Regions from separate parts of the Shewanella sp. K8 genome, predicted to be linked through region 2. Evidence: riboswitches for the same ligand, from Rfam matches in the RefSeq annotation. Region 2 holds a riboswitch; each other region holds the start of a gene.
The links. Region 2 has a riboswitch for lysine ahead of ON072_RS05000 (Na+/H+ antiporter NhaC family protein). Riboswitches for the same ligand answer to the same signal wherever they lie in the genome.
Positions count from the first base shown of each region.

Region 1: it holds a riboswitch for lysine, as region 2 does, so the genes downstream of both, lysC (lysine-sensitive aspartokinase 3) here and ON072_RS05000 (Na+/H+ antiporter NhaC family protein) in region 2, are expected to answer to the same signal.
Region 3: it holds a riboswitch for lysine, as region 2 does, so the genes downstream of both, ON072_RS12715 (Na+/H+ antiporter NhaC family protein) here and ON072_RS05000 (Na+/H+ antiporter NhaC family protein) in region 2, are expected to answer to the same signal.

Region 1 is NZ_JAPEHY010000017.1:85,749-90,121, reverse strand. It holds gene ON072_RS11080 (succinylglutamate desuccinylase/aspartoacylase family protein) at 1-246, opposite strand, end outside; gene lysC (lysine-sensitive aspartokinase 3) at 236-1,603, opposite strand; lysine riboswitch at 1,740-1,916, opposite strand; gene ON072_RS11070 (DUF3293 domain-containing protein) at 1,999-2,433, opposite strand; gene arcA (two-component system response regulator ArcA) at 2,994-3,710, shown strand; gene fusA (elongation factor G) at 4,044-4,373, opposite strand, start outside.
Region 2 is NZ_JAPEHY010000006.1:69,218-73,590, forward strand. It holds gene brnQ (branched-chain amino acid transport system II carrier protein) at 1-658, shown strand, start outside; gene ON072_RS05000 (Na+/H+ antiporter NhaC family protein) at 790-2,361, opposite strand; lysine riboswitch at 2,443-2,641, opposite strand; gene ON072_RS05005 (electron transfer flavoprotein subunit alpha/FixB family protein) at 2,732-3,655, opposite strand; gene ON072_RS05010 (electron transfer flavoprotein subunit beta/FixA family protein) at 3,656-4,373, opposite strand, start outside.
Region 3 is NZ_JAPEHY010000021.1:79,386-83,758, reverse strand. It holds gene ON072_RS12730 (oxidative stress defense protein) at 1-324, shown strand, start outside; gene ON072_RS12725 (hypothetical protein) at 538-981, shown strand; gene ON072_RS12720 (5'-methylthioadenosine/S-adenosylhomocysteine nucleosidase) at 1,055-1,849, opposite strand; lysine riboswitch at 2,096-2,267, shown strand; gene ON072_RS12715 (Na+/H+ antiporter NhaC family protein) at 2,350-3,930, shown strand; gene ON072_RS12710 (HlyD family secretion protein) at 4,017-4,373, opposite strand, start outside.

The DNA of each region.
Region 1 (4,373 bases), on a different contig from region 2:
GCTTTTCTGGTTAATCCCCAAGGGGTTGGCCAGAGGCACCAGGGTGATATCTCCCAGAGGCGGATGAGCCTTGAAGTACTGCAGCAATTGCAAAATCACCGCATTGCCCTGCACCTCGGCGCCATGCACATTGGCCTGAATATAGACGCTGGGCGCCGCATCGCTGGTACCTTTGAAGCGATAAACAGGTATGGTCAAGGGCTGGCCGGCAGCCAGCTCCCCAACCGGCAGATGTTCAAGCTGCATCCTGAGCCCCTTCAAACAGGTTACGATGCAAAGCGGCAACAACATCACCGGCTTCGGCTTCCGACACCAAGACACAAAGATTGTGCGGACTGGCGCCCTGACAGATCATCCTGACGTTGTGGGGTTCGAGCACTTCAAATACCCGGCGACAGATCCCGGCAGTAGTGGCTATCTTGTTGCCTATGATGGCCACCAGAGCCAGCTTATCTTCCACCCGCACACGGCAGTTTTGCGACAATTCCTGCAGCAGGGCTTCGGTCAGAAGCCCCTTGCCGGCCGAATCTGAGCCCGTTTTGTCCAGCGTCAGCGACACGTTCACCTCTGAGGTGGTAATGAGATCGACACTGATCTTGTGCCGCGCCAACACGGCAAAGGTCTCTGCCAAAAAGCCCTGGGCATGCAACATCTGCAAACTGTGCAAGTTAAGTAGGGTCTGATCTCGTCTCACCGCAACGGCCCTGAATACCGGCTCATCTTCCACTTGGTGACGGATCCAGGTGCCACCTTTTTCCGGTGCCCGACTGGAGCCGACAAACACCTGGATCTGTTGACGCACCGCCGGCAAGATGGTGGCAGGGTGCAACACCTTGGCACCGAAAGTAGCCATCTCTGCCGCCTCATTAAAACTGATTTCTGCGATAGGCCTGGCGTTGGGAGCCAGTCGGGGATCCGTGGTGTAAATCCCTTCTACATCGGTCCAGATCTCGACCGCATCGGCTTCCAGCGCCTCAGCCAAAAGGGCCGCAGAATAATCGCTGCCACCACGCCCAAGCGTAGTGGTTCGGCCATCGGCATCGGCGCCGATAAAGCCCTGGGTCACCAGCAGTTGCTGCTCAAGCAAAGGTTGCAATTTCTCTGTCGCCAGTCGCTTCAACTCGGCGATTTGTGGCTCGGCCTTACCGAAATGGCTATCGGTACGCATCACCTGGCGCACATCAAAGGCGCTGGCCTTGGCACCACGTTCTCTCAATACCGCGGCAAACAGCGCTGAAGAACACTGTTCGCCCAAAGATAGGATCTCATCGACCATAGCATGACTCGGCGCCTGCAATAACCTGGCACTGAGCGTTGCCATGCGGCTGAGCAAAGCATCCAGCGCCGCGGCAACATCTGCCGGTCTGCCAAGTTTATCCAGAATTGCGTATTGAATGGTGGCTATCTCTTTCAATAGCTTGAGACGGCGCTCATCCCCCATGTCTGCCTGGGACAGCTCCACCAACAGATTGGTTACGCCACTGGATGCACTGACCACAACCAGACGGGTGGCCGGGTTTCCAAGCACTATATCGGCACAGCGATTCATCGCCTGATAATCGGCAACTGAGGTACCACCAAACTTGGCAACAACAAGAGACATCAGCGCATTCCCCCACAGGCAGGTAACAGGGAAAGGTCGATAACGAGAATAGATTTCATGAGTTAAGCTCCGAACAGATAACGTTCGAAGAGCCTGGTGCAGAGATAACGCACCCTATAGCAGGGAAACAGCGATCGTCACCAGAAGCTCTCCACCAAAACCAGGTGACAGTCGCCAGGATTCAGCCTGACCAACCGACCGGAAGCATAGCCAATACGCATCCCGACCTCGGCGTTAATCTCCCTCATGAGCCGTCATTGGAGAATTGGCCTCCTCTGACTCACTACCTAGTTAACGCACCTCTTCTGTTCCTTTCTCGCGAAAGGGATGAAAAAATTAGCAATAAAGTCCTTATGAAGTCAATGCTAATTTGCGCAGGATGAAATTTCCTCAACTCATCCGTCACTGAGCTCGGGTAACTCGCTGACCAGGCGCGCCCTGGCAGCAAACTGTCCAAGCGCCACCTCTCGCTCCCCTTTCAGGCAAGGCACCAAGGTCAAGAGCCCACTATCAACGTAGTAAAGGGCATTTTGGCGATACTTTGATGCCAGTTCGATTGCCGCGGCCTTATCCAGAAACAGAGCCCAGCTTTTTTCCATATGACTGAGATCATCGGCAGCGCCTATGATCGCCCGGTAAGGAATGCCCAGCTTATCAATATCGTGTTGTAGCTGCCGATCGAGAAGGCGGTTTTGGCAAGAAGTGAGTTTTTGCCCAAGGGGATTATGGGCGGTGACAATAGCGAAAGGAACAGCGGAAGAAAACGACTGAGTCAATAAAAAGCATGCGCTCTGGTAGTACTGCCAGAGACTTTCAAATGCAGCATCCATTGTAGTATCTGTCTCTAATGAACCGGATTTATTCTAGCAAAGGCTTTTGCATTCCCCTAGCCCCGTGAGCAAGCTCACAGTAAGACAAAATACAAAATGCTTATCTTTCAATAGGTAACGTAAAAACTTGTGATATAGATCATAGTTAAACATTAATTTGTTAACATTTCATTTGTTAACAAATGCCCAATCCTAGTACAATGGATTGTATCGACAGAGGCTTAGAGTTAAGTGTGTGACCCGGCTAGCGCCATTACGCTACAGCATAAGTCTCTATCGATAACGACTCTGTACCAAATGTAATCTGGTTTTAAGATGACATTTTCTGGATTTTCCATGTCTTTCAGGAACTAAATCCCGCCACTGGGAATCCTAGACAGTACAGTTCGCGCCTCTCCGGGTGGAGAGCATACTTTTTGCTAATCATGAAGTGTGTTGCCGTTTCATTTCAGTTTTGAACAGCACTTACGTGAACCCTGTGAATGTTGGCGTTTTAGAGAGTATAGCGGAGCGTCACCCGCGCTCATGGTTAGATAAACTGATTTAATTAGGTAAATAACATGCAAAACCCGCACATTCTGATCGTTGAAGATGAAGCCGTTACCCGTAACACGCTGAGAAGTATTTTCGAGGCAGAAGGTTATGTGGTAACCGAAGCCAATGATGGCGCAGAGATGCACAAAGCCTTGCAGGAAAACAAGGTGAACCTGGTGGTTATGGATATCAACCTGCCAGGTAAGAATGGTTTGCTGTTGGCGCGGGAATTGCGCGAAATCAACAATATCGGTCTCATCTTCCTTACTGGCCGTGACAACGAAGTGGACAAGATCCTTGGATTGGAGATCGGTGCCGATGATTACATCACCAAGCCGTTCAACCCTCGTGAACTGACCATTCGTGCCCGTAACCTGCTGACTCGAGTCAACAGCTCTGGCGCTGAAATTGAAGAAAAGGCTGCCGTTGAATACTATCGTTTCAATGGTTGGAGCCTGGAAATCAACAGCCGTTCTCTGGTGAGCCCACAGGGTGAATCTTACAAGCTGCCACGTAGCGAATTCCGCGCTATGCTGCACTTTGTGGAAAACCCAGGCAAGATTCTCAGCCGCGCTGAGCTGCTGATGAAAATGACCGGCCGTGAGCTCAAGCCACACGACCGTACTGTTGACGTGACTATCCGTCGTATTCGTAAGCACTTCGAAAGTGTGCCTGATACACCGGAAATCATCGCCACCATCCACGGCGAGGGCTACCGTTTCTGCGGTAACCTGGAAGACTGATAAACACGCGTTATCGGCCCTGCACAAAGCCAGCTTATCGAGCTGGCTTTTGTTTATCTGCTCACCTATTTCGGTTCCCCCAGCTACTGATATTCGCAGTGGCTTCCTCACGGCAATTCTCTGCCAATCCCAGCTCCTTTATCTCCTTTATCTTAGGTAGCTCCTTTGCCACATATGCCACTTTCGGAAACAGTTGCCATACGATTGCCCATTGATATTCATCGGCATCCGCCGAGCTGAATGCAAGTTTGATTCTGCTGGCTTCGCGGCACTAGATATTCGCCCATAAAAAAACCCGCCATCAAGGCGGGTTTTTATCAGGATAATTAATCCTTATTTCTTGGCTGCGTTACGAGCCTTGGTTTCTGCGATAACAGTCTCAGCCACGTTGGCAGGACATGGAGCATAGTGAGAGAACTCCATAGAGAACTGACCACGACCAGAAGTCATGGTACGCAGGTGACCGATGTAACCGAACATTTCTGCCAGTGGCACGTCAGCCTTAACACGTACGCCAGTCAAACCAGCTTCCTGATCCTTGATCATACCGCGACGACGGTTCAGGTCACCGATAACGTCACCAACGTGATCGTCTGGAGTGAACACGTCAACCTTCATCACAGGCTCCAGCAGCTGAGGCTTGGCCTTAGGCATAGACTGACG
Region 2 (4,373 bases):
CCTGATTGCCGCCTTGATGTACGCTGTGGCTATGGCACTGGTATACATCTCCCTGGCTTATATCGGCGCCAGCAGCGTCGGTGAATACAGTAACGGCGGGGATATTCTGACCACCTTTACCACAACACATTTTGGTATTTTAGGTACCTTGCTGTTGGGGGCAGTGATGATATTGGCTTGCCTGACGACGATAATCGGCGTGACGACTGCCGGCAGTGAGTTTTATAGCCGCACATTCAGTAACGTGTCTTACCGTAACAGTGTGCTGGTCACCATGATAATTGGAGCATTGGTTGCCAATATTGGTCTGGAGCAACTTTTACAGATCACCCAACCCGTCGTGGTAGCCCTGCATCCGATTGCGATTGCCTTGTTGTTGATTGCGCCGCTACGGCGCCTTGTGTCCATGTCTGGCGTACTTGCAACCTTAGCGGCAGCGTTGATCTTTGGCGCTCTGGACGCCTTGCATATTCTCGGCAGTATGCCTGCCAACCTGGATGCAATTTTGAACCAATATCTACCCTTATACGCTTGCTATGCAGCTTGGATTGTCCCGACGGTTATTGTTCTGGCCATAGCGACGAGTTTGACTCTGTTTGCCCGCTCGGCATCGGCTCGCGTCATCACGGAAAACTCAATAGAGCTGCCACAAAAATAATTGGCGAGGCCAGTTTGAATCAATAGGTATTTAGCCTGAATATCCAAGACGAGAGTACGCCTCCAACTCCAATGGCCCTGAAATATAGGTAACAAAAAACGCTGCCGAGGCAGCGTTTTTTAATTGGCCGGTTAGGCAGCACTGTTTTTGGGCTGCTGCCACTTGAGCCACACCAGCCCGAGCATAAACAGCACACAACTGCTGGCAAGCCCAAGCCATACCGACTCGGTAAAGCCGAGTACTATATAGCCGCCGAGGGAAATAACTGCTACCAAGACCGCATAGGGCAACTGAGTCAGCACATGGTCGATATGATGGCAGCTGGCACCTGTGGATGACAGAATCGTGGTGTCCGATATCGGCGAGCAGTGATCGCCAAACACAGCCCCGGAAAGCACGGCGGCCAGCATAGGCAACATCATGCCACTGTGGCTGCCCATGGCCATATCGGCGGCAATCGGCAACATGATACCAAAGGTGCCCCAGCTGGTGCCGGTAGAAAAGGCGGTAAGCCCAGCCAAAATAAACAGCACGGCCGGCAACAAGGCAAAGGGAATATTGCCACTGGCGAGGCTGGCCATAAACTTGCCGGTTTCCAGTGAGCCTATGATCCCGGCTATGGTCCAGGCAAACATCAGAATATAGATGGCCGGCAACATGGAACGGGCACCCGAGGTGAGTGCCTTGAGGATCATCTTGGCTTCAATCTTCTGGATAAAGGCCAGCAGCAGCGTCACCACCAGACCGATGGAAGCACCAAAGAACAGAGATGAGCCCACATCGGTTTTCTCGAAGGCACCTATGATACTGAAAGGCAGGCTTTCTGCCGCCAGGGCATCGGCACCACTGGAAACCATAAAATAGAAGGTCGCCACCACCAAGACACCTATGGGCAGGAACAGGCCGTGCACCTGGCCGGTTTCCGCCTCGGGCAGATCGGCATTGGCGCCGGGTGGCAGCCCCTTGGACTCATCATAGAGATTGCCCTTGCGGGCGTTGAGCTCGTGTTTGCGCATGGCGCCGATATCCAGCTCCATAAAGGTGACGCACAGCAAGAGCGCCAGGGCAAACAGGGCATAGAAGTTCATCGGGATCATCTGCACGAAAGCGCTCAGATGTCCGGTCTCGGTAAACCCGTGGGCGGTGAGAATGCCGCCGATAAGGGCGATAATATAGGCGCCCCAACTGGACACCGGCGAGATAACGCACACGGGCGCCGCGGTAGAATCCAAAAGATACGCCAGTTTGGAGCGGGAGATATAATATCTGTCGGTCAGAGGCCTAGCGATACTGCCCACCACCAGGCTGTTGAAGTAGTCATCGATAAACACCGCACAGCCGAGAAACATGGTCAGCAGCTTGGCATCACGGCGATTACGGATATGCTGTCTGGCCCAGTTGGCAAAGGCTCTGGCCGAGCCACTGACGGTGATCAGCGCAGTGATCATCCCCAGCAGCACCAGGAACCCCAGAATATACAGGTTCCAGGCATTGAAAGCGCCATCGTCCCATACCAGGGAAAGCACCCTTTGCCCCAGATAAACCCCGGTGTCCAATACCGACCATTGATTGAGCAACAGGGCTCCAATCAATATCCCCAGTCCCAGCGATAACAGCACCCGACGGGTGAGGATCGCCAATAAAATTGCCACAACCGGCGGCAACAAAGAGAGTGCCGAATCGGCATAACTTGTTAGTGTCATTGAGTCTTGTTCTTCGTTAAATACGAATGGAGGGCAACTGAACTGGTGGGAAAAGGCAATGGCATACCGAGTAGCACCTGTCCTTTCAGTAGCGCTCCATAGTAACATCAATCTGTCATCCCGACAGAATATACTATGGCAGTGCTGCCCCTATTTGGTAACAGCCCCAGCGGTGGACCTTGATAAGTCGCAACCACTTCGGCACCAAATCCTTTCGCGATACATAAACGGAATCACCCTGCTTACCGCTACTGATATTTAGTGCGCCTCTACTTCTCAGGACGCCTGATGTCAGGCGTGAGGCACATAAAAACATAGGCGGCTTTGAGGATGCTACCCCAAAGCCGCCTATCGTGACCTAGATCACAGATTAAATCAACTCGTTCAATTTAGGCACAACATCAAACAGGTCAGCTTCCAAGCCATAATCGGCAACCTGGAAGATAGGCGCTTCAGGATCTTTATTGATGGCCACAATGACTTTTGAGTCCTTCATACCGGCTAGATGTTGAATCGCCCCGGAGATACCCACAGCGATATAAAGCTCTGGCGCCACGATTTTACCCGTCTGGCCAACCTGCAGGTCGTTGGGAACAAAGCCGGCATCCACTGCTGCCCGCGATGCACCTACGGCGGCGCCAAGCTTATCGGCCAATGCTTCCAGCATGGCAAAGTTTTCGCCACTACCCATACCGCGACCACCGGAAACAATGACTCTGGCGCTGCCAAGCTCCGGACGAGCCGACTCGGTCAGGCTCTGGGATACAAAGCTGCTCTTGGCGTCAAAGACGCTATCGAGCTGATTGATTTCAGCTGAGCCTGTCTCGGCAACGGCGTCGAAGGCGCTGGCGCGTACTGTGGCCACTTTCTTATCGTCCAGACTCTTAACGGTCGCCATGGCGTTACCGGCATAGACGGGACGGACAAAAGTATCGGCATCAATCACCTTGGTGATCTCAGAAAGCTGAGCCACATCCAGCAAAGCCGCCACTCTTGGCAGTATGTCCTTACCCTGGCTTGAAGCTGCAGCCAGAATGTGGCTGTAGTCGCCACTCAGAGACAAGATGAGTTCACCAATATTGTCGGCAAGATGAGCACCATAGGCAGGGTTATCGGCCAGCAGTACTTTACTGACGCCTTCAAGCTTGGCGGCAGCATCGGCGGCGGCCTTACAATCCTGACCGGCAACCAAGAGGTGAATATCTCCCCCTATGGCTTTGGCTGCGGCGACAACTTTGGCTGTGTCCTGTTTCAGGCTGGTATTATCGTGTTCTGCTATTACTAATACGGCCATTTAGATCACCTTCGCTTCGTTTTTCAACTTGTCCACCAGCTCCTCAACGGAAGCCACCATCACACCCGCCTGACGGCTGGCCGGCGTTGCTACGTCCAACACCTGTACGTGCTGCTTGAGCGCCACTCCCAGGTCATCAATGCTCATGGTCTCCAGCGGCTTGCGCTTGGCTTTCATGATATTGGGCAAAGAAGCATAGCGGGGCTCATTCAGACGCAGATCTGCGGTGACCACGGCAGGCAGAGGCATGGACAGAGTCTGTAAGCCGCCATCCACTTCCCGGGTGACCAGCAGAGTTTCGCCTTCCAGCTTCACTTCAGATGCAAAGGTTGCCTGAGGCATACCGGCGAGCGCCGCCAGCATCTGTCCTGTCTGGTTGTTATCGCCGTCGATGGACTGCTTACCGAGCAGAATAAGTTGCGCCTGTTCCTTGTCCTGCACCGCCTTGAGCAGTTTGGCAATAGAAAGGGGCACCAGCTCTTCATCGGTTTCGATGTGAATGGCACGGTCGGCACCCAGAGCCAGTGCGGTACGCAGCTGCTCCTGTGCCGCCTTGGGACCTATGCTGACAACGACAACTTCAGAAGCACTGCCGGCTTCTTTCAGACGCACGGCTTCTTCTACCGCAATCTCACAAAATGGATTCAACGCCATTTTCAGGTTGGCTGTTTCAACGCCTGTGTTGTCGGCCTTGACCCTGACCTTCACATTGGCATCG
Region 3 (4,373 bases), on a different contig from region 2:
AACCCCATACTGGACTCGGCGCTAATAGGCGGGATCAACAAGGTGAACCAGATCAACCTTAAGTCCAGTAAAGAAGCCGAGATGCGCAAGCAGGCGCGGCAGGCGGCCATTGAAGATGCCAAGCAAAAGGCCAGTGAGCTGGCAGCCGGATTCGGCGAGAAACTCGATGGCGTCTGGTCGATTCGTTATTTCGACCAAGGCCCGGTGCGCCCTGTGATGTACAAGGCCGCCATGATGGCTGAAGGCGCTATCAACCAGAGCTATGAGTATGGCCAGGTAACTTTCTCCGACAGGGTCGAGGTCAGCTACAAGCTGCGTGACTAAACCCAAGTTATCCTGTCTGACAGTTATGATGCGGGCACCCTGGTGGTGCCCGCAATGTTTGTTTTATCTGCCAATATCGCTTGTTTGATGTTGGTGAGTTGTAGGTGATTTTGAAACAGCAGATACAATTTGTTGCTCCTTTGAGGCAGTCTCTGGACGCTTTTTATGCTTGAATGAGCCAGAGCCAATCAATCTTGCATAAGGAGTGTGCCGATGAAATTGACCCGTCTGACACTACTGGGAATAGGTTTATTCAGCCTGGTCGCCAGCCCATCAACCGTATTCGCCAATGTTACAGCGCAAGTCGGAAAGACCCACAAACAACGACTCTGCCTGGTGAATGAGACGGAATACACTGTGCCCGGCAGCGAGATCCAATCCCAAATTAATGACAAGGATTTCGATACGGGTTTGCAGGTGTTTATTCGGTATCGCGGCCAGAGCTGTGCCGAGAGCAAGCAGACTTTTGCCAGCCTGTCATTGCCGGAGCCAGAGTCACCAACGATGGATGACTACCGCTTGGTTATCCAGCGAAAACAAGCACCCGAGTCGGAAACCAAGGTTTGGGAATACCGTTACCAGCAAGGCTATTCGAAACTGGGCTGGCAGACACTGGCCAAAGAGGTGGAGGCCATTTTCTTATCGCCGGCGAGCTAGCTTAAGATGAGGGCCTGAAAAAACAAAAGCCGGTGGACAATATCACCGGCTTTTACTTTGAAGTCCTCGAGACTTATTTACCTTCCAAACCTGCGATCAACTTCTTGGTGTACTCAATGACAAACTGCTGACAGTGGATAGCGGTTTGTGGCTCAAACTCTTCGCCGTGCAGGTCGGTATTGGAGAGTACCCGAATCCCGATAAAAGGGATCGCATAGGCCTTGGCAACCAGGGCGGCCGCAGCGGTTTCCATCTCTTCGGCCGAGGTTTGATAAGTTTGGTGCAGCCACTCGATGCGGTCGACTTCGCGGTTCCACTCATCGGCACTGCCGATCACGCCGGTCACTACCTTGCCATGGCGATAAGCTGACGCCAGTTGTTGTCCCAGAGCCAGCAGCTTGGGATCGGCATCAAAGCGCTTGTGTTCCACCAGCTTGCCATCCTGACGCAAACGCATGGTGACATCGAAGTTATGCCAGCGTTTGGGATCTATGCCTTGGCCTTTGGGGTGTAGATCGCTGCGATAGGAACCCATATTGAAGCTGTATTTCCCCAATACTATGTCGCCGCGGTGCAGCGCCGGGTCGTGGCCGCCGGAGGTGCCCTGGTTGATGATAAAACCGGGTTGAAATTTTTCTATCGCCAGTGTGGTGGAGGCGGCGGCATTGGCCATACCTATTTCAGTACGGGACACTATGACAGGATAGCCATCCACAGTGCCTTGCCAGAAAGTCCAGGAACCAAGAGTTGTCTGTTTGGGGTCTTTCAGGGCCTGAACCAGGGTGTCGACTTCGACATCCATGGCACCTTGCAGCAGTATAGGTGCCCGGGCGGGGGGTTGCCATGGAATGGCTGGAGAACAAGGCACAGAGTGCCACACAAAAACGTTGTAACAGAGTCATTTGCACACCTTTAATTGTTATTTCAGTGTCGCGGTAGGGGAGGGCGATCCTAGGTGCAGCTGTGGTTGCCGTCAACAGCCGGAGCTGGCATTTGCGAGCCCAGACATGAGTCACTTGCCAAAGGCTTAATGCCAACCGGGCGGGATATTTACCGCCAGAGGCACAATCTGGCTTGCTATTGGGGTCGTGATAGTTAGAATGCCAGTCGAATACCTTTGAGTAGAGGCGCGCTGCCTAAGAGTAACCGGGAAGAGGGTGATGCCTTTGAGGCCCGGGGAAAGGAGTCGGCGCCGAAGTAGCCAGGTCATCAAACCTAGCTGCTGGTTCTGTATCTAACAGGTGCAGGACTGCCATAGTCATCCACTATGGAGCGCTACCTGAAGGAGCTGAGAAGTTTCTGCCCTCCTTGGTCTGAGTTTCTTCGATCCTATCGGTAGATCTCCACCTTCTTTGGTGTAAAGAGATCATGAATATCATGCATTTTGCGGACTCTCCCTGGTCCATAGTTCCTCCTCTGCTGGCGGTTGCGCTGGCGATCATCACCCGTAGAGTACTGCTCTCCCTCGGGGTTGGCATAGTCGCCGGCAGCCTGATGTTACAGCAGTTTTCACCGCTGCAATCGCTGCGCTACCTGTTTGACTGTGTGCTGAAAATCTTCTGGGTCGATGGTGCTCCCAACAGCGATAACCTGAATATGCTGCTGTTTATGCTGCTGCTGGGTGGGCTTATCAGCTTGATGACCGCCTCGGGGGCGACCCGTGCCTTTGCCGAATGGGCCGCCAGACGTTGCCAGAGCCGCAAGAGTGCCAAGTCGCTCACCGGCTTGATGGTGTTTGCCTTCTTTATTGACGACTTCTTCCACAGCTTGTCGGTGGGGCCCATTTGTCGCCCTGTGACCGACAGATTCCAGATCTCCCGCGCTAAGTTGGCCTATCTGCTGGACTCAACCGCGGCACCCGTGTGCGTATTGATGCCCATCTCCTCCTGGGGGGCCTATATCATCGCCCTGGTGGGCGGCATACTCGTGGCCCATGGGGTGACAGAGCAGAGCCCGATCGCCGCTTTTGTGCAGATGATCCCCATGAATCTCTATGCGGTATTTACCCTGATCATGGTGGTGGTAGTCATCGCCTTCCAACTGGATATTGGGCCGATGCGACAGCATGAGCAGCGGGCGCTCGAAGGCAAGCTCTGGGATGAATCCAAGGGCCGGCCAATAGGGCTGGATATGGAAGCCCCGGCCGACAGCCGCGGCGGCATGCTGGATATGGTGTTGCCGATAGTGACACTGACGGCGGCGAGTATCTATTTCATGCTGGACTCCGGGGCTCAGGTATTGGCCGCCAATGGTCAGGCCTTCAGTGTGCTGGGCGCCTTTGAACATACCAATGTGGGTTCGTCTTTGGTTTATGGCGCCCTTTGCAGCCTGGCGGTGTCCGGCCTGTTGGCTCTGCGTCTCGGTCTTGGGATATCCACTTGGCTGCGCGCCGCCCCCAGAGGCGTTATGGCCATGTTGCCGGCGATCAACATACTGCTGTTTGCCTGGACCATAGGCGCCGTGGTGCGTGACATGGAAACCGGCAAATATCTCGCCAGCCTGGCCAACGGCAACCTGCCCACAGGGCTGCTGCCTGTGGTGGTGTTTGTGCTCTCCTGTGCAATGGCTTTTGCCACAGGCACCAGCTGGGGCACTTTTGGTATCATGTTGCCACTCGCCGGTGATATGGCCGCCGCCAGCGATATCCAACTCCTGCTGCCCATGTTGTCGGCTGTGCTGGCCGGCGCTGTGTTTGGCGATCACAGCTCGCCCATCTCCAGTACCAGTATTTTGTCGGCCACCGGCGCCGGCTGTCACCATATAGATCATGTGCTGACCCAGTTGCCTTATGCCCTGACCGTCGCCTTCGGGGCGGCGCTGGGGTATCTGGCCATGGGGCTGCTGCATTCCACCCTGGCCGGTTTCCTGGTGAGTGCCGCTTGGTTTGCACTCTTCTGCCTCTATCACGCCAGGCGCTTCCAGGCGGCCCCCGAGGCCGCCATCGGCTGAGGCTGAGATGGGATACCAAAAAAGCCCCGGGAGTTTCCCCCCGGGGGCTTTTTACTTTTACAGGGCTTGCGTGACGATAAGGAGTATCAGTGATCCAGATAGAGATAGTTCTGCCAGCTTTTCATCCTTATCAAGACTTTACGCATGATTGATACATGCTCAAAGCTATCGGAATAGATGGCGATCTCCACATTGGTGCCCAGTGGCAAATGATACTGACTCAGATCATCCAGCGGCTTGAGTTTGACCAGTGGCCGGCCGTTGAGGCGAATCTGTGACGAGCCATAGAGCTGCCCCTGCGCCTGCACCTGAGATTCACCTATGGCTGGCAGCACTTCGACCACTTCGGCTTGAAACACCTTGCCCGGCAGGGCGCGGAAGATCAGCTCGGCCTTGAAACCGGGTTTCAGCCGCAGCAGCGAGTTTTGCCTAAAGGCGCCGAC